3 regions of the Pseudomonas tohonis genome follow, and region 3 is predicted to be linked to each of the others. Evidence: predicted binding sites of a transcription regulator. Region 3 holds the regulator's gene; each other region holds the start of a gene.

Region 1 (5,641 bases), 1.2 Mb from region 3:
TCGTCCAGGGTGCGTCGGGGTCTGGATGCCACGGCCGGCAAGGGGCTGTTCCTGCAGGCGTTCTTCGGCTGCTTCCTGTTCAGCCTGTTCATGCTCTATGGCGTGCAGCACACCAGTGCCACCAGTGCGGGCATCATCACCAGCGCGACGCCGAGCGTGGTGGCGCTGCTGGCCTGGTTCTGGCTGCGTGAGCGGATCGGCGCGCAGGGCACGCTGGCGATTGCGTTGGCGGTAGCGGGCATCGCCCTGCTCAACCTGCTGGGCGGTGGCGAGGGCGGCACCGGCAGCGTGCTCGGCAATACGCTGGTGCTGGGCGCGGTGCTGGCCGAGGCGATCTTCGCCATCTATTCACGGCGCCTGTCCCTGGCGCTGCATCCCTGGGCGATGGCCTTCGGCGTGAACCTCGCCGGGCTGGCGCTGTTCCTGCCCCTGGCTCTGGTGCAGGCCCCCGCGTTCGACTGGATGGCGATAAGCCCGGCGACCTGGGCCTGGGTGCTGTTCTATGCGCTGAGCGCCAGCGTGCTGTCCTTCCTGCTCTGGTACCGCGGCATCAGCCAGGTGCAGGCCAGCGTGGCCGGGCTGTTCACCGGGCTGATGCCGGTGGGCGCGGTGCTGGTCGGCGGCCTGCTGCTGGGCGAAGGGCTGAGCGCCGGCCAGGCCCTGGGCATGGCCCTGGTGCTGGGTGCCATCGGCCTCGGTGGGCGGGCGGAGCGACGGGCGGTTTCGCCCGGCGGCGCCTGAAGTGCCGCCCGTCGTGCCGGGCGAAGGAAAGTTCGCTCGACGGCGGGCAGACCGGCCGAGCTGACGCTAACCTGCACTCTGATGCAGTCGATCGTTGTGCGTGAGAAAAGCAGCGGCCATCCCCTTCACGGGGGCTGGCCAGGGTGGTGCCCCGCGTCCGCGGGGCCGCCCGTGGCGACGCCGCCAGGCGTCGCGAGGCCGAAACCTTCGGCCGTCTACAAGCGAAACTCATCAATCGCCAGAGAGGAGGTCGTTACCATGAGCACAACCTTCCACGATGACGTCAGCAGCAATGTTCTACGGCGCATGAAAGAGGGCGGTTTCGATTTCGCCCGGGTACATCCCATCGAGTTCTACGCCATCTTCCCCGACGAGGACCGGGCCCGGATGGTTGCGCGAAAGTTCTGCGGTGAATGGCTGAACGCCCAGGTATCCCCCCGTGATGACGGGGCCTGGCACCTGCAGGTGAGCAAGGTGATGTACGCCACCCACGCCGGCATCGGCGATTTCGAACACGACCTGGAGGAGCTGGTCGTGCCCCTCGGCGGGACCCTGGATGGATGGGGCGTGACCCAGGAACTCCCCGCGCCTTCGCGCTGAGTTCCCCAACGCCTGGTAATCACCGGCCAGCCCTGCGCTGGCCGGTGTCGTTCCAGGTGCCTGAAAAAACTTACCTTTTCCTGACTCGACCTCGGCACGGGCTTTGCCTCAGACTCCGGAAACGGAGGGCTGACATGACCGATATCCTGATTCTTACCCACGCCGATTTCTGTCCGGCTGGCCATCTCGCGAGCGTGCTGGACGCGCAAGGCCGGGCCTTCACCGTGTTGCGCGCGGACCAGGGCGAACTGGACGGCTACGACCTCGATCGCCCGCGCGCGGTCGCGGTGATGGGCGGGCCGATGAGCGTCAACGACCCACTGCCCTGGATCGAAGCGGAAATCGCGGCGCTGCGGCATTTCATCGCGCGGGACATCCCCATCATCGGCCACTGCCTCGGCGGCCAGCTGCTGGCACGGGCGCTGGGGGCGGCGGTGCACCGCATGCCCTATACCGAGATCGGCTGGCAGCCGCTGGAGAAGCGCGCGCTGGCGGTGGGCAATCCCTGGGTCGCGCACCTGCCCATGCAGTTCCCGGTCTACCAGTGGCACAGCGATACGTTCGATCTGCCCGACGGCGCGCAGTGGCTGTTCGACAGCCCCTGGTGCCCCAATCAGGGCTTCTCCTGGGGCGACAAGGTGCTGGCCCTGCAAGGCCACCCGGAGATGACCGAGGAACTGGTGCGACTGTGGCTCACCGACTGGGCCCACCTGCTCGACGAGACCCAGCCCAGCCAGCAGCCCAGGGAGCGCATGCTCAAAGACCTGCCGGCCAAGGTGGAGGCGCTGCACCAGGTGGCGGAAGGGTTCTACCGACGCTGGCTGGACCTGGCCTTCCAGGACCAGTCCCAGCGCTCGGCCCCCGCCCTGAGCGCCTAGCGCTGGTACATGAGGCGCAGACCCTGTAGGGGCGAATTCATTCGCCAAGCGGCGCGCAGCGCCGCCGCTCTCCTGCCGAGGTAAACCCCCAGGCCTGACGCCGTGCCGTGATCGACCCCGCCGCGTGGAGGTGAAAAGCGACCTCAACCCTACGCAGCGGTCGGGTCCGGGGTGGGAGCGAATTCATTCGCGAAAAGGGCCGTGCAACGCGCCCACCCATGATTGCCATGGAGTCCGTGGTGCGTAGGGCGGGTGGAACCCGCGGCGTTGTGCACCATCGTCGGGTCGCACCCGACCTACATGAGGTCCAGACCCTGTAGGGGCGAATTCATTCGCCAAGCGGCGCGCAGCGCCGCCGCTCTCCTGCCGAGGTAAACCCCCAGGCCTGACGCCGTGCCGTGATCGACCCCGCCTGGTGGAGGTAAAAAGCGACCTCCACCCTACGCAGCGGTCGGGTCCGGGGTGGGAGCGAATTCATTCGCGAAGAGGGTCGCACGGCGCCTCGGGCAGGCCCGCTAACGCCCACCCATGATCGCGATGTAGTCCTGGGTCCAGCGGCTGTAGGGCACGCATTGCCCCTCGCCGCACTTGGCCTGGGGCGTCTTCCAGAAGGCGATCTTGTCGAACTGGTCGTAGCCGTTGGTGGCGCAGCCGCCGGCGCCGAGCAGTTCGCTGCTGGAGCAGCCCTTGGGGACCGCCGGCACCGAGCCGAACCAGGCCGCCACGTCGCCTTGCACCTTGGGCTCCAGGGACCAGTTCATCCATTTGTAGGCGCAGTTGGGGTGCTTGGCCTCGGCGTGCAGCATGGTGGTGTCGGCCCAGCCGGTGGAGCCTTCCGTGGGGATGGTGGAGGCGACGGGCTGCTTCTCGCCGCGCAGGGCGTTGACCTGGTAGGGCCAGGAGCCCGAGGCGGCCACGCCCTCGTTCTTGAAGTCGCTCATCTGCACGGTCGCGTCGTGCCAGTAGCGGTGGACCAGCGGTTGCTGGCCGCGCAACAGGGCGATGACGGCGGCGTACTGCGCCTCGCTCAGTTCGTAGGGATCGCGGATGCCCAGCTCGGGCCGGGTGCGGCGCAGGTAGAGGGCGGCGTCGGCGATGTAGATGGGGCCGTCGTAGGCCTGCACGCGACCCTTGTTGCTCTTGCCATCGGGCAGGGTGGTCTCCTCGAACACCACGTTCCAGCTCGTCGGCGGCTTGGGGAAGACCTGGGTGTTGTACATCAGCACGTTCGGCCCCCACTGGTAGGGCGTGCCGAAATGCTGCCCGGCCACGGTGTGCCAGGGGGCGTCCCTGAGCCGCTCGTCCACGTTCTTCCAGTTGGGGATCAGCGCGGTGTCGATCGGCTGCACGCGCTTGCCCGCCACCAGGCGCAGGGAGGCATCGCCGGAGGCGGTGACCAGGTCGTAGCCGCCCTTGGCCATCAGGCTGACCATCTCGTCGGAGGTGGCGGCGGTCTTCACGTTGACCTTGCAGCCGCTGTCCTTTTCGAAGGCGGTGACCCAGTCGTAGGCCTTGTCGGTCTCGCCGCGCTCGACGTAGCCGGGCCAGGCGATGATGTCGAGCGCGCCTTCGCCCTCGCCAATCTGCTTGAGCGGTTGTGCGGCCTGCAGCGCGCCGCTGAGCAGGGCGCTGGCGCAGGCGAACGCCGAAAGGGTGCTTCTGATCGAGGACATGGTCGACTCCTGATGCGGATGCGGCGGAGCCTGGGCGGCGACCGCAAGAGCAGCGGGCCGTGAGGCGGGAGGTGCTCAAGCGAGCGTAGTTCGCGGCCTGTGGCCTGACAAGCCAGGTTACCGACGGCGCGGGCAGGCTGGCGGCCTTGTCCTAGACTGCTTGCGTGGGCGCATTCGCGATGAGCGAAGAATTAGGGAACAAGTACGCGCAGCTCCCCGTCCTAATCCGTATCGCCGCCAAACGGGGCGGTGGCACCCGTTCCGCTTCCGAAGCTGCACCATCGCAGTGCGTCGGAGCTGGAGTCCGAGTGCAACTCATTGATACGTAAAGGGTTGAGTCGCTGGCACGAGGCTTGCGACTGCAAGATGGTCGGTGGTGACAAGGAGTCCGGCATGGCCCGCACCTTTTTTGACGAGATGTACGACGCGAGTGGCGAATGCCGCCCGCACTACCGGGAATTCGCCCGCTGGTTGGCCGATACCCCCGAGGAGCTGCTTGCCCAGAGGCGGCGCGAAGCCGACCTGCTGTTCCACCGGGCGGGCATCACCTTCACCCTCTATGGGGATGAACAGGGCACCGAGCGCCTGATCCCCTTCGATACCATTCCCCGATCCATCCCCATGAGCGAGTGGCGTGTCGTCGAGCGCGGCTGCATTCAGCGCGTCAAGGCGCTGAACATGTTCCTCGCCGACCTCTACCACGGCCAGCGCATCATCAAGGCGGGGATCATCCCGGCCGAGCAGGTGCTGGCCAACGAGGGCTACCAGATCGCCATGCAGGGCCTGGACCTGCATCGCGACATCTACGCCCATATCGCCGGCGTGGACCTGGTGCGCGACGGCGACGGCACCTACTACGTGCTCGAGGACAACCTGCGCACCCCCAGCGGCGTCAGCTACATGCTCGAAGACCGCAAGATGATGATGCGCCTGTTCCCCGAGCTGTTCGCGGCGCAGCGCGTGGCGCCCATCGACCACTACCCGAACCTGCTGCTGGAGACCCTCAAGAGCTCCAGCCCGCTGGACAACCCCAGCGTCGTGGTGCTGACCCCGGGGCGCTTCAACAGCGCCTACTTCGAGCACGCCTTCCTCGCCCGCGAGATGGGCGTCGAGCTGGTGGAGGGCGCCGACCTGTTCGTCCGCGACGACCGCGTCTACATGCGCACCACCTCCGGCCCGCAGCCGGTGGACGTGATCTACCGTCGCCTCGACGACGCCTTCCTCGACCCGCTGGCCTTCAACCCGGACTCCATGCTCGGCGTGCCCGGCCTGCTGGCGGCGTACCGTTCCGGCAACGTGGTGCTGGCCAACGCCATCGGCACCGGGGTGGCGGACGACAAGTCGATCTATCCCTACGTCGGCGACATGATCCGCTTCTACCTCGACGAGGAACCCATCCTCGCCAACGTGCCCACCTGGCAGTGCCGCAAGCCCGAGGAGCTGTCCCACGTGCTGGCCAACCTGCCGGAGCTGGTGGTGAAGGAAACCCAGGGTTCCGGCGGCTACGGCATGCTGGTCGGCCCGGCCGCCACCAAGGCGGAGATCGAAGCCTTCCGCGAACGCCTCAAGGCGCGGCCGGAGGCCTACATCGCCCAGCCCACGCTGAGCCTGTCCACCTGCCCGACCTTCGTCGAGAAGGGCATCGCCCCGCGCCACATCGACTTGCGCCCGTTCGTCCTCTCCGGCCGTGAAACGCGCCTGGTGCCGGGCGGCCTGACGCGCGTCGCGCTGCGCGAAGGCTCGCTGGTG
Region 2 (5,641 bases), 780 kb from region 3:
TTGTGTAGGGCCTGCTTCATCGCAGGCCTTTCACAGACTCGTCGCCTTCAGGGAAGGTTCTGCCGCTGCGTTGCGGCGGCGACCGGTGGCGCACTGGCGCCGGTGCGTCGGGCGTGCCGGGTCAGGCCGTGTGCCGGGTCTTGAGCGCGATGAGCAGTTCGGCGAGGCGCTCGATATCGGCGTCCGTGGTGCGCCACGAGGAAACGCTGAGGCGGAACGCCGGGCGCCCCTGCCACAGCGTGGGGCCGAACCAGACCTCGCCCGTGGCCTGGACGGCGAGGCGGATGGCCAGGGTCTGTTCGTCGCTGTCGGCGCGCACCAGCACCTGGTTGAGCACCACGCGGTTGAGCACCTGGTAGCCGGCGCTGCGCAGGCGTTCGGCGAGGTACGTGGCCTGGCGCAGGTGGCGGTCGATCAGCGCGCGCAGGCCGTCGCGGCCGAGGCTGGCCAGGGCTGCCCAGATGGGCACGCCACGGGCGCGACGGGAGAATTCCAGGTTGAGGTTCTTCTGCGCATCGCGGGAGGCGGTGGCGTAGGCGGCGTCGCTGTTCATCGCGGTGGCCAGGGCCTCGGCATCCCGGCAGATGGCCATGGCGCCGTCGTAAGGGGTGTTCAGCCACTTGTGGCCGTCGGTGGTCCAGCTGTCGGCCTGCTCGACGCCTGCGGCCAGCGCGGCGGCAGAGCTGGCCCGGGCCCAGAGGCCGAAGGCACCGTCGACATGCACCCAGGCACCAGCGGCGCGGGCGCGGGGGATGAGCTCGGCGAAGGGGTCGAATTCGCCGCTGTTGACCTCGCCGGCCTGCAGGCAGAGGACGGTCATGTCGTCCAGCGGCGGCAGTTGCGCCGGGTCGATCCGGCCCAGTTCGTCGACGGGCGCCACCCGCAGGCGGTTGATGCCGAAGCCGAGGATGCGCAGGGCTTTCTTAACGGTGATGTGCACGCTGGCGGAGACCACCACGCGCACCTCGGGCGCGCCCATCAGGCCGTCGCCGTCGAAGTCCCAGCCCTTGCGCGCGAGCAGGGCGCGCCGGGCGGCGCTGAGGCAGGCGAGGGTGCAGGCGGTGGCGCTGGTGCCGAAGCCCACGGCGCTCTCGGTGGGCAGGCCGAGGCTCTCCAGCACCCAGCGCGCGGCGGCCTTCTCGATGCGGTCGGCGGCGGGGGAGTTGTCGAAGGAGGACGCGCACTGGTCCCAGGCCAGCACCAGGCGCTCGGCAGCGGCGGCGGCCGGCAGGGTGGCGCCGATGACGAAGCCGAAGTAGCGACCACCATTGGAGGCCGTGGTGGCGGGGGAGCCGAGGTCGTCCAGCAGTTGCAGGGCCTGCCGGGCGGGCAGGCCCTGCTCGGGCAGCGGGCCGTCGAAGCCGGCCAGGGCGGCGATGGCCTCGGGCGTGGGGAAGACGCGACGGCCGGGGATGCCATCGAAGTAGGCGAGGGCGCGGCGGTCGGCGTCTTCGAGGAGCTGGCGTTCGGTGTCCATGGGGGTGTCCGGGCGGTGGTGGCGATGGGCCTACCTTAGCCGCCGCCGTGCCGGGCCAGCAGATACACGCTGCGCCCGCGACGGCGGTACAGTCGCCAGCGCCCGCTCGCCTCCAGCGGAACAGTTACAACTCACACCCGTACAGTTGCCCTTCAGTGCCCGAGCATTTCGTGCATGGCGATGATCTGTTCGGCCACCTGGATGAGCTTCTGCTGGCGGCTCATGGCCTGGCGGCGCATCAGGGTATAGGCCTCTTCCTCGTTGCAGCTCTTCATCTTCATCAGCAGCCCCTTGGCCAGTTCCACGCGCTTGCGCTCGGCGAGCTGCTGCTCGCGGGCGTTGAGCTGGGCGCGCAGGGCCTGGTCGCTTTCGAAGCGGGCGATGGCGACGTCGAGGATCGGTTGCAGGCGCTGGGCGTGGATGCCTTCGACTATGTAGGCGCTGACGCCGGCCTGGATGGCCTGGCGCATGACGCCGGGATCGTGCTCGTCGGTGAACATGACGATGGGGCGGGGCTGGTCGCGGCTGACCAGCACCACCTGTTCCATGACGTCGCGTCCCGGGGATTCGGTGTCGATGAGCACGACATCGGGGCGCACGGCCTCGACCCGTGCGGGCAGGTCGATGGTCAGCCCGGATTCGTCGATGACCTCGAAGCCGGCTTCGACCAGGGCGGTGCGAAGACGACCGACTTTCTTGGCGGTGTCGTTGATCAGCAGGATGCGCAGCATAGGGGCGTCCCTCCGTTACAGGGCGAGGGCGGAGGGTGTGCCGGCGAGGGCGTGCAGGCGGAAACCGCGTGCGTAGCCGGCCGGGTCGCTGCCATCCCAGGTGACGCCGTCCATCAGCGTGGCGCTGCGCATCGGCCCGGGGACTTCGATGCCAAGGGCCTCGGCGGCCTGGCGATAGAGGTCGAGGCGCTGCACCTGGCGGGCGACGCCGAGGTAGTCCGGGTCATCGCGCAACAGGCCCCAGCGGCGGAACTGGGTCATGAACCAGATGCCATCGGATAGGTAGGGCATGTTGACCCGGCCATCGTCGAAGAAGCGCAGCGGGTGGGCGTCTTCCCAGGCGTTGCCCAGGCCGTCGCGGTAGTGGCCGAGGAAGCGCGGCTCGATGGCCGAGAGCGGTGCGTCGACGTACTCGGCACCGCTGATGAGTTGTGCCGTGCTGCGGCGGTTTTCCTCGCTCTGCTCGATGAAGCGGCTGGCTTCGAGCACGGCCATGGTCAGGGCGCGGGCGGTGTTCGGGTAGGCCTCGGCGAAGGCGGCGGTGACGCCGAGGACCTTCTCCGGGTGGTCGGGCCAGATCATCTGGCTGGTGGCGAGGGTGAAGCCCTGGCCCTGGTCCACCGCCAGGGCGCCCCAGGGGCCGCCGGCGCAGAAGCCGTCGATGCGCGCGGCCTGGAGGTGGGCGACCATCTGCGAGGGCGGTACCACCACGCTGTTGACGTCGTGCAGCGGGTGGATGCCATGGGCGGCCAGCCAGTAGGCGAGCCACATGGCGTGGGTGCCGGTGGGGAAGGTCTGGGCGAAGGTGAGCCGTGCACCACCCTGGCGCACGTGGGTTACCAGTGCCTCGGCAGTGGTCACGCCAGCGCGTCGCAGGGGTTCGGAGAGGTTGATGGCCTGGCCGTTCTGGCACAGGCCCATGAGGATGGCCATGTCGGTGGCGGTACCGCCGATGCCCAGGTGGATGCCGTAGACCTGGCCATAGAGCGCCTGGGCGGCGTCCAGCTCGCCGGCCAGCAGCTTGTCGCGCAGGGTGGCCCAGGAGGCCTGGCGCTTGAGGTTGAGGGTCAGGCCGTAGGGCTGGGCGAAGCCCTGGGTGGCGGCGACGACCAGCGAAGCCGAGTCGGTGAGGGCCATGAAGCCGAGGTCCAGCGTGCTCTTTTCCGGTGCATCGCTGCCGGTGACCCAGGCCAGGTTGTCATTGCGTGTGTGCAGTCGGTCGTCGCTCATGCTGTCGCCATCCCATCAACGAAAAGGCGCCGCCCCGGCCTATCGCGGGGTGCGATGACCGATGACGACGCCATTGTCCGGCGGCCCGCCCCGCCGTTGGGGAGGGCCTGATGCGAGTGACGAAGCAAGCGATGTGCCAGGGGCACGAAGACAGACCCCCACCGCAGTGGGGGCCTGGATGGAGCGGGGCGGATCAGCGCTCGATGATCTGCTTCACCTGGGTCTGCGGGATCTGCTGCTTGCGGCCTTCGCTGTCCTCGAATTCGAGCATGCCGGTGTCTTCGTCCAGCTCGGGCTTGCCGTCGCTGGTGAGGATCTGGCCGTCGGTGGTGTTGATCAAATATTCGCTGGAGCAGCCGGAGAGGCCGACCAGGCAGAGGGCGATGAGGATCCAGTGCTTCATGGTGTTACTCCTTGGAATGAGCGGTTGGGCGCTTCTCCTTGGAACATAGCCGCTGGCGTTGGGCTGGCAAGGCGGGGGAGGGCGAATTCGTGGGGGGCGGCACGGTTTCGGGCCGGGCTTTTCAGTGGGCCCCCGCGTGCGCGGGGGCCCACTGAAAAGCCGCTGCGCACGTCCGGGCCCAGATCGCGCCCATGAAAAAGCCCCGCACGGGGCGGGGCTTCTTCATTGCCGATGAGGCTTAGGCTTGAACGACCGGGATCTTGGCGTTCGCAGCGGCTTCGCGGTACTCGGCGATCTGGTCGAAGGACAGGTAGCGGTAGACGTCGGCAGCCATGCTGTCGATGTTCTTCGCGTATTCCATGTACTCCTCGACGGTCGGCAGCTTGCCCAGGATGGACGCGACTGCCGCCAGTTCGGCGGAGGCCAGGTACACGTTGGCGCCATCGCCCAGACGGTTCGGGAAGTTGCGGGTGGAGGTCGAAACCACGGTGGAGTTCGACGCCACGCGTGCCTGGTTACCCATGCACAGCGAGCAGCCCGGCATTTCCATGCGCGCGCCGGCCTTGCCGTAGATGCCGTAGTAGCCTTCCTCGGTCAGCTGGTGCTGGTCCATCTTGGTCGGCGGCGACAGCCACAGGCGGGTCGGAATCGAGCCCTTGACCTTGTCCAGCAGCTTACCGGCAGCGCGGAAGTGGCCGATGTTGGTCATGCAGGAACCGATGAACACTTCGTCGATCTTGTCGCCGGCGACGGTGGAGAGCAGGCGGGCATCGTCCGGGTCGTTCGGAGCGCAGAGAACCGGCTCCTTCACGTCGGCCAGGTCGATCTCGATGATCTCGGCGTACTCGGCGTCCTTGTCGGCTTCCATCAGTTGCGGGTTGGCCAGCCAGGCTTCCATCGCCTGGGCGCGACGCTCCATGGTGCGGGCATCGCCGTAGCCTTCGCCGATCATCCAGCGCAGCAGGGTGATGTTGGACTGCAGGTACTCGGCGATGGCCTTTTCCGGCAGCTTGATGGTGCAGCCCGCAGCGGAACGCTCGGCGGAGGCGTCGGACAGCTCGAACGCCTGCTCGACGGTCAGTTCGTCCAGGCCTTCGATCTCGAGGATGCGGCCGGAGAAGATGTTCTTCTTGCCCTTCTTCTCGACGGTCAGCAGGCCCTTCTGGATGGCGTAGTAGGGGATGGCATGGACCAGGTCACGCAGGGTGATACCGGGCTGCATCTTGCCTTTGAAACGCACCAGGACGGACTCGGGCATGTCCAGCGGCATGACGCCGGTGGCGGCGGCGAAGGCCACCAGGCCGGAACCGGCCGGGAAGGAGATGCCGATCGGGAAGCGGGTGTGGGAGTCACCACCGGTGCCGACGGTGTCCGGCAGCAGCATGCGGTTCAGCCAGCTGTGGATGATGCCGTCGCCAGGACGCAGGGACACGCCGCCACGGGTGCGGATGAAATCCGGCAGGGTGTGGTGGGTGGTGACGTCGATGGGCTTCGGATAGGCAGCGGTGTGGCAGAAGGACTGCATGACCAGGTCGGCGGAGAAGCCCAGGCAGGCCAGGTCCTTCAGCTCGTCGCGGGTCATCGGGCCAGTGGTGTCCTGGGATCCGACGGTGGTCATCTTCGGCTCGCAGTAGGTGCCCGGGCGGACGCCGGCTACGCCGCACGCCTTGCCGACCATCTTCTGCGCCAGGGTGAAGCCCTTGCCGCTGTCGGCGGGCTGTTCCGGCTTCTTGAACAGGTCGGAGGCGCCCAGGCCCAGTTCGGCACGGGCCTTCTCGGTCAGGCCACGGCCGACGATCA
Region 3 (5,641 bases):
TCTGGACCGTGATGTCACCCAGTGGCGGCGGTGAGCCCCACGGCACGGTACGGACGGCCATCAAGGCCGAGCTGGGCGGGTTCGTCGCCTTCAAGGAAGCCTTCACCAAGGCGGCGCTGACGCGTTTCGGCAGTGGCTGGGCCTGGCTCAGCGTGACGCCGGACAAGCGCCTAGTGGTGGAGAGCAGCGGCAACCAGGACAGCCCGCTGATGAAGGGGCACGTGCCGATCCTCGGGCTGGACGTCTGGGAGCACGCCTATTACCTGCGCTACCAGAACCGACGCCCCGAATACATCGGTGCGTTCTACAACGTCATCGACTGGGCCGAAGTCGATCGTCGATACCGTGAGGCGATGGCCTGATGCCCGAATCCGACCTGCACGGCCTGGGCGTCGAAGAGCGCCTGCACCCGCCCGGCCGGGGCGCCATGCTGCCCCTGCTGCCGAGCGGGCTTTCCCTGCGCCAGGTCCTGGGGCTCTGTGTGATGCTCGCCGGTTGCGTGCTGCTGTGCTGGCAGGCGGTGCTGGTTGCCGAGCGTGCGCTGGAGCCCCATCTCTGGCATGCCCTGAAGTCGGGCGCGCTGTGCGCGTTGGGCACCGCAGTCGGGACCTTGCCGGTGCTGTTCATGCGCAGCATCTCGGCGCGTACCTCCGACACCCTGCTGGGTTTCGGTGCCGGTGTGATGCTGGCGGCGACGGTGTTCTCGTTGCTGATCCCCGGCCTCGAGTCTGCCGGGCAGCTGGGCTTCTCCCGCTGGTCGGCGGGGTTCCTGATGAGCCTCGGCCTGTTGTTGGGCGCCAGTGCACTGTTCGGCCTTGGCAGGTTGTTGCCGGAGCGGCAGCTGGAGGTCGACACGCGAACCGATCGCCTGGTGCTGGCGCCGCGCATCCTGTTGTTCGTCATCGCCATCGTCCTGCACAACATCCCCGAGGGCATGGCCGTGGGGGTGGCAGCGGGCGCCGGGCTGGCGGGTGCGGATGGCCTGGCATTGGGCATCGCGCTGCAGGACCTGCCGGAGGGGCTGATCATTTCCTTGGTATTGGCGGGGGCGGGTATGTCACGGGGCTGGGCGATGCTGATCGGTGCGGCATCCGGGGTGGTCGAGCCGCTGTTCGCGTTGCTTTGCGCCTGGCTGGTGCAGGTGTCGGTGCTGCTGTTGCCCTGGGGCCTGGCCTTGGCGGCGGGAGCGATGCTGTTCGCGGTGACCCACGAAATCATTCCGGAGTGCCACCGCAAGGGGCATGAGACCGCCGCGAGCCTGGGGCTGGCGGCGGGCTTCTGTCTGATGATGGTGCTGGATACGGCGCTGGCCTGATCGGCCGATGCTTCAGGCGGCGACGCAGTGAGGCGTCGCGCGGCGGTGTGTCCGCTTGCGCTGCGTGCCTGGCGCCGCCGGGTGGAGGCCTGTCTTCACTCGCCTTCGTCGAAGCGATTGTTGATCAGTTCGATCAGCGCGTTGAGCGCATCGTCGTCCTGCTCGCCTTCGGTGTGCAGGTGGATGGCGGTGCCCTTGCCTGCGGCGAGCATCATCACGGCCATGATGCTCTTGCCGTCCACCAGGCTTTCCGGGTTGCGACCGACGCGGATCTGGCAGGGATAGCGGCCGGCGACGCCGACGAACTTGGCGGCGGCACGGGCATGCAGCCCCAGTTTGTTGATGATGGTGATTTCACAGGCTGGCATCGCGGCGGGGATCCTTTAACTGAGGTCGCGGTGGCGAACCTGGACGTTCTTCAGGTTGGGTTTGAGTGCCTGCCCGAGGCGTTCGGCCAGGTACACGGAGCGGTGGTGGCCGCCGGTGCAGCCGATGGCGACGGTGACATAGGCGCGGTTGCTGGCGGCGAAGCGCGGCAGCCATTTGTTCAGGTAGCCGAGGATGTCCTGGTACATCTCCTCGACATCCGGCTGGGCGGCTAGGTATTCGGCGACGACGGCATCCTGGCCGGAGTGGTCGCGCAGCTCGGGCTTCCAATAGGGGTTGGGCAGGCAACGCACGTCGAATACCAGGTCGGCGTCGACCGGCATGCCGCGTTTGAAACCGAAGGATTCGACGAGGAAGGCGGTTCCCGGCTCGGGCTTGTTCAGCAGGCGCAGCTTGATGCTGTCGCGCAGCTGGTAGAGGTTGAGGTGGGTGGTATCGATCTTCAGATCGGCCAGGTCCGAAATGGGCGCGAGCAGCTTCGACTCGTCGAGGATGGCTTCGGCCAGGGAGCGGTCTTCGTTGGTCAGCGGGTGTCGCCGGCGGGTTTCGGAGAAGCGCTTGAGCAGGGTCTCGTCATCCGCGTCCAGGTACAGCACGTCGCACTGGATATGGCGCGCGCGGGCCTCTTCGAGCAATTCGGGGAAGCGCTTGAGCTGGCTGGGCAGGTTGCGCGCGTCGATGGACACGGCGACCTGCGGATGCAGCAGCTCGGTCTGCAGCAGGGCGCGTTCGGCCAGTTCGGGGAGGAGGCCGGCGGGCAGGTTGTCGATGCAGTAGAAGCCGTTGTCCTCGAGGACATCGAGGGCGGTGCTCTTGCCTGAGCCTGAACGGCCGCTGACGATGATCAGGCGCATGGCAAGGTCCTAGCGTCCGTTCTGGACGTCCACTACCACCTGATACAGGCTGTCGCTGCTCTGCGCCACGCGCAGGCGGTCGCGCACTTCGGTGCGGTCCAGCATGCTGGCGATCTGGCGGAGCAATTCCAGGTGCTCGTCGGTGGCGGCTTCGGGGACCAGCAGTACGAACAGCAGGTCCACCGGGGCGCCGTCGATGGCGTCGAAGTCGACGGGGGCCTCCAGGCGCAGCACGGCGCTGATGGGCGCGGCGCAGCCGGGAAGCCGGCAATGGGGGATGGCGATACCGTTGCCGAAACCTGTCGAGCCGAGTTTCTCCCGGGCGATCAGGCTTTCGAAGATATCTTGCGAGTCGAGGTCGGGAAGTTCGCGAGCAACCAGGTTGGCGATCTGTTCCAGGACACGTTTTTTGCTGCCGCCCGGCACGTTCACGAGGGAACGGCCGGGGGTCAGGATTTGCTCAAGTCGGATCATAGGAAGGGGAATGTCAGCGGGCGGTTGCGCCCTGCTGGCGGTTCAGCTGCTTTTCCTTGTGTTTGATCAGTTGGCGGTCGAGTTTGTCCGTAAGCAGGTCGATGGCCGCGTACATGTCTTCATGCTCCGCATTGGCCACGACCTCACCACCGGCGATGTGCAGGGTGGCTTCGATCTTCTGCTTCAGTTTCTCCACCTGCATGATCACCTGCACATTGGTGATCTTGTCGAAGTGGCGCTCCAGTCTGTCGAACTTCTCGACGACATAGTCGCGCAGGGCGTCGGTCACATCCAGTTGATGTCCACTGATGTTGACTTGCATACCGCTTTCTCCTTATTGCCCGTGTGTAAGAGACAGGCTAACGGGCCTGCCACCGGAACACTTTGGCGTGGATCAATCCGCGTCACATCAGCCGCTTGCGTTCGCTGGAAGGCGCTATCCCGAGGGATTCCCGGTACTTGGCGACTGTGCGGCGGGCCACTTGGATACCCTGTGCTTCCAGTAAACCAGCGATCTTGCTGTCGCTCAACGGCTTTTTGGCATTTTCCGCAGCGACCAGTTTCTTGATGATCGCGCGGATGGCGGTGGACGAGCATTCACCGCCTTCGGAGGTGCTGACGTGGCTGGAGAAGAAGTATTTCAGCTCGTATATGCCACGGGGGGTGTGCATGAATTTCTGGGTGGTGACGCGCGAAATGGTCGACTCGTGCATGCCCACCGCTTCGGCAATGTCATGCAGTACCAGAGGCTTCATCGCCTCGTCGCCGTACTCGAGGAAACCGCGCTGGTGCTCGACGATCTGGGTCGCCACCTTCATCAGGGTCTCGTTGCGGCTTTGCAGGCTCTTGATGAACCAGCGTGCTTCCTGCAGCTGGTTGCGCATGAAGGTGTTGTCGGCACTCGAGTCTGCCCGGCGGACGAAGCCGGCGTAGTGCGGGTTCACGCGCAGGCGAGGGACGGCTTCCTGGTTCAGCTCCACCAGCCAGCGCTCGTTGTGCTTGCGCACGATGACATCCGGCACGACGTATTCGGGTTCGCTGGCCTCGATCTGCGAGCCGGGACGCGGATTGAGGCCCTGGATCAGCTCGATCACCTGGCGCAGCTCGTCTTCCTTGAGCTTCATGCGGCGCATCAGCTGGCTGTAGTCGCGACTGCCCAGCAGGTCGAGATAGTCGCCCGCCAGGCGCTGCGCTTCGCTCAGCCAGGGAGTCTTAGGCGGCAACTGGCGCAGTTGCAGGAGCAGGCATTCGCGCAGGTCGCGAGCGCCGACACCCGCCGGCTCGAACTGCTGGATACGGCGCAGGACAACCTCGACTTCGTCGAGCTCGATCTCGAGTTCGGGGTCGAAGGCCTCCACAACTTCCTCGAGGGTTTCCTCCAGGTAGCCGTCATTGTTGATGCAGTCGATGAGGGTGACGCCGATCAGGCGATCGGTATCGGACATGGGCGCCAGGTTGAGCTGCCACAGCAGGTGGCTCTGCAGGCTCTCGCCGACCGAGGTGCGGGAGGTGAAATCCCACTCGTCGTCGTCGGAGCTGGGCAGGCTGCTGGCGCTGGTCTGGTAGACATCTTCCCAGGCGGTGTCGACGGGCAGCTCGCTGGGGATGCGCTCGTGCCATTCCCCGTCTTCGAGGCTTTCGCTCTCGGAAGTGGGGACGCTGGATTCCTGGAAGCTGGATTCCTGGCTGGCGGAGTTGGGCTGCTGCTCGCTTTCGGCCATGGGGTCGGAGTTGTCGAAGTCCTCTCCTTCCTCCTGGCGTTCAAGCATGGGATTGGACTCCAGCGCCTCCTGGATTTCCTGCTGCAGATCCAGGGTGGACAGTTGGAGTAGGCGGATGGCCTGTTGCAGCTGCGGGGTCATCGTCAGCTGCTGGCCCATCTTCAGGACTAGCGATGGTTTCATGGCAGGGGGCTTAGCACCTTATTCGCCGGCGCGCATGCGCCATCCACTACAGGGCGCCGAGGCGCCACCAGGAAGCAAATTATATGCCTGACCTTGAATGATTTTTCTACTGCTCGCAACTTCTGCGTGCAAGGGCTGGCCTTCAGAGGCGGAATTCGTGCCCCAGGTAGACTTCCTTGACCAGTTGGTTGGCCAGGATCTCTTCCGCACTGCCTTCGGCGATGAGTTGGCCGTCATTCACGATGTAGGCGGTTTCGCAGATATCCAGGGTCTCGCGGACGTTGTGGTCGGTGATCAGCACGCCGATCCCCTTCGCCTTGAGGTGGTGGATGATCTGCTTGATGTCGCCCACGGAGATGGGGTCGACACCGGCAAAGGGTTCGTCGAGCAGGATGAACTTGGGGGCGGTGGCCAGGGCGCGGGCGATCTCGACGCGGCGGCGCTCACCACCGGACAGGCTCATGCCGATGCTGTCGCGGATGTGGCTGATGTGGAATTCCTGGAGCAGGCTCTCCAGCTCGCGATGGCGGCCGGCGCGGTCGAGTTCCTTGCGGGTCTCGAGGATGGCCATGATGTTGTCGGCCACGCTGAGCTTGCGGAAGATCGAGGCTTCCTGAGGCAGGTAGCCGATGCCGGCGCGGGCGCGGCCGTGCATGGGCTGGTGGGTGACGTCCTGCTGATCGATCAGTACGCGGCCCTGGTCGGCC

The links. Region 3 encodes sigma-54, which starts transcription at its own class of promoters, with help from an activator protein. Its sites were predicted from a motif close to ANTGGCATNNANNTTGCTNT; they were not measured.
Region 1: HSX14_RS11825 (circularly permuted type 2 ATP-grasp protein) is a predicted target of sigma-54. The motif match lies at 4,233-4,252, and genes of this name have one in related genera.
Region 2: HSX14_RS10065 (CmpA/NrtA family ABC transporter substrate-binding protein) is a predicted target of sigma-54. The motif match lies at 3,560-3,579, and genes of this name have one in related genera.

The regions. Positions count from the first base shown of each region.
Region 1 covers NZ_AP023189.1:2,566,151-2,571,791, forward strand. The annotation lists gene HSX14_RS11805 (DMT family transporter) at 1-741, shown strand, start outside; gene HSX14_RS11810 (ribonuclease E inhibitor RraB) at 1,000-1,341, shown strand; gene HSX14_RS11815 (type 1 glutamine amidotransferase) at 1,476-2,219, shown strand; gene ydcS (putative ABC transporter substrate-binding protein YdcS) at 2,735-3,892, opposite strand; gene HSX14_RS11825 (circularly permuted type 2 ATP-grasp protein) at 4,286-5,641, shown strand, end outside.
Region 2 covers NZ_AP023189.1:2,178,870-2,184,510, forward strand. The annotation lists gene HSX14_RS10055 (pyridoxal phosphate-dependent decarboxylase family protein) at 122-1,477, opposite strand; gene HSX14_RS10060 (ANTAR domain-containing response regulator) at 1,630-2,208, opposite strand; gene HSX14_RS10065 (CmpA/NrtA family ABC transporter substrate-binding protein) at 2,224-3,438, opposite strand; gene HSX14_RS10070 (YgdI/YgdR family lipoprotein) at 3,632-3,841, opposite strand; gene acnB (bifunctional aconitate hydratase 2/2-methylisocitrate dehydratase) at 4,080-5,641, opposite strand, start outside.
Region 3 covers NZ_AP023189.1:1,396,393-1,402,033, forward strand. The annotation lists gene HSX14_RS06460 (superoxide dismutase) at 1-362, shown strand, start outside; gene HSX14_RS06465 (ZIP family metal transporter) at 428-1,315, shown strand; gene HSX14_RS06470 (HPr family phosphocarrier protein) at 1,411-1,683, opposite strand; gene rapZ (RNase adapter RapZ) at 1,699-2,556, opposite strand; gene ptsN (PTS IIA-like nitrogen regulatory protein PtsN) at 2,566-3,030, opposite strand; gene hpf (ribosome hibernation-promoting factor, HPF/YfiA family) at 3,044-3,352, opposite strand; gene HSX14_RS06490 (RNA polymerase factor sigma-54) at 3,435-4,934, opposite strand; gene lptB (LPS export ABC transporter ATP-binding protein) at 5,077-5,641, opposite strand, start outside.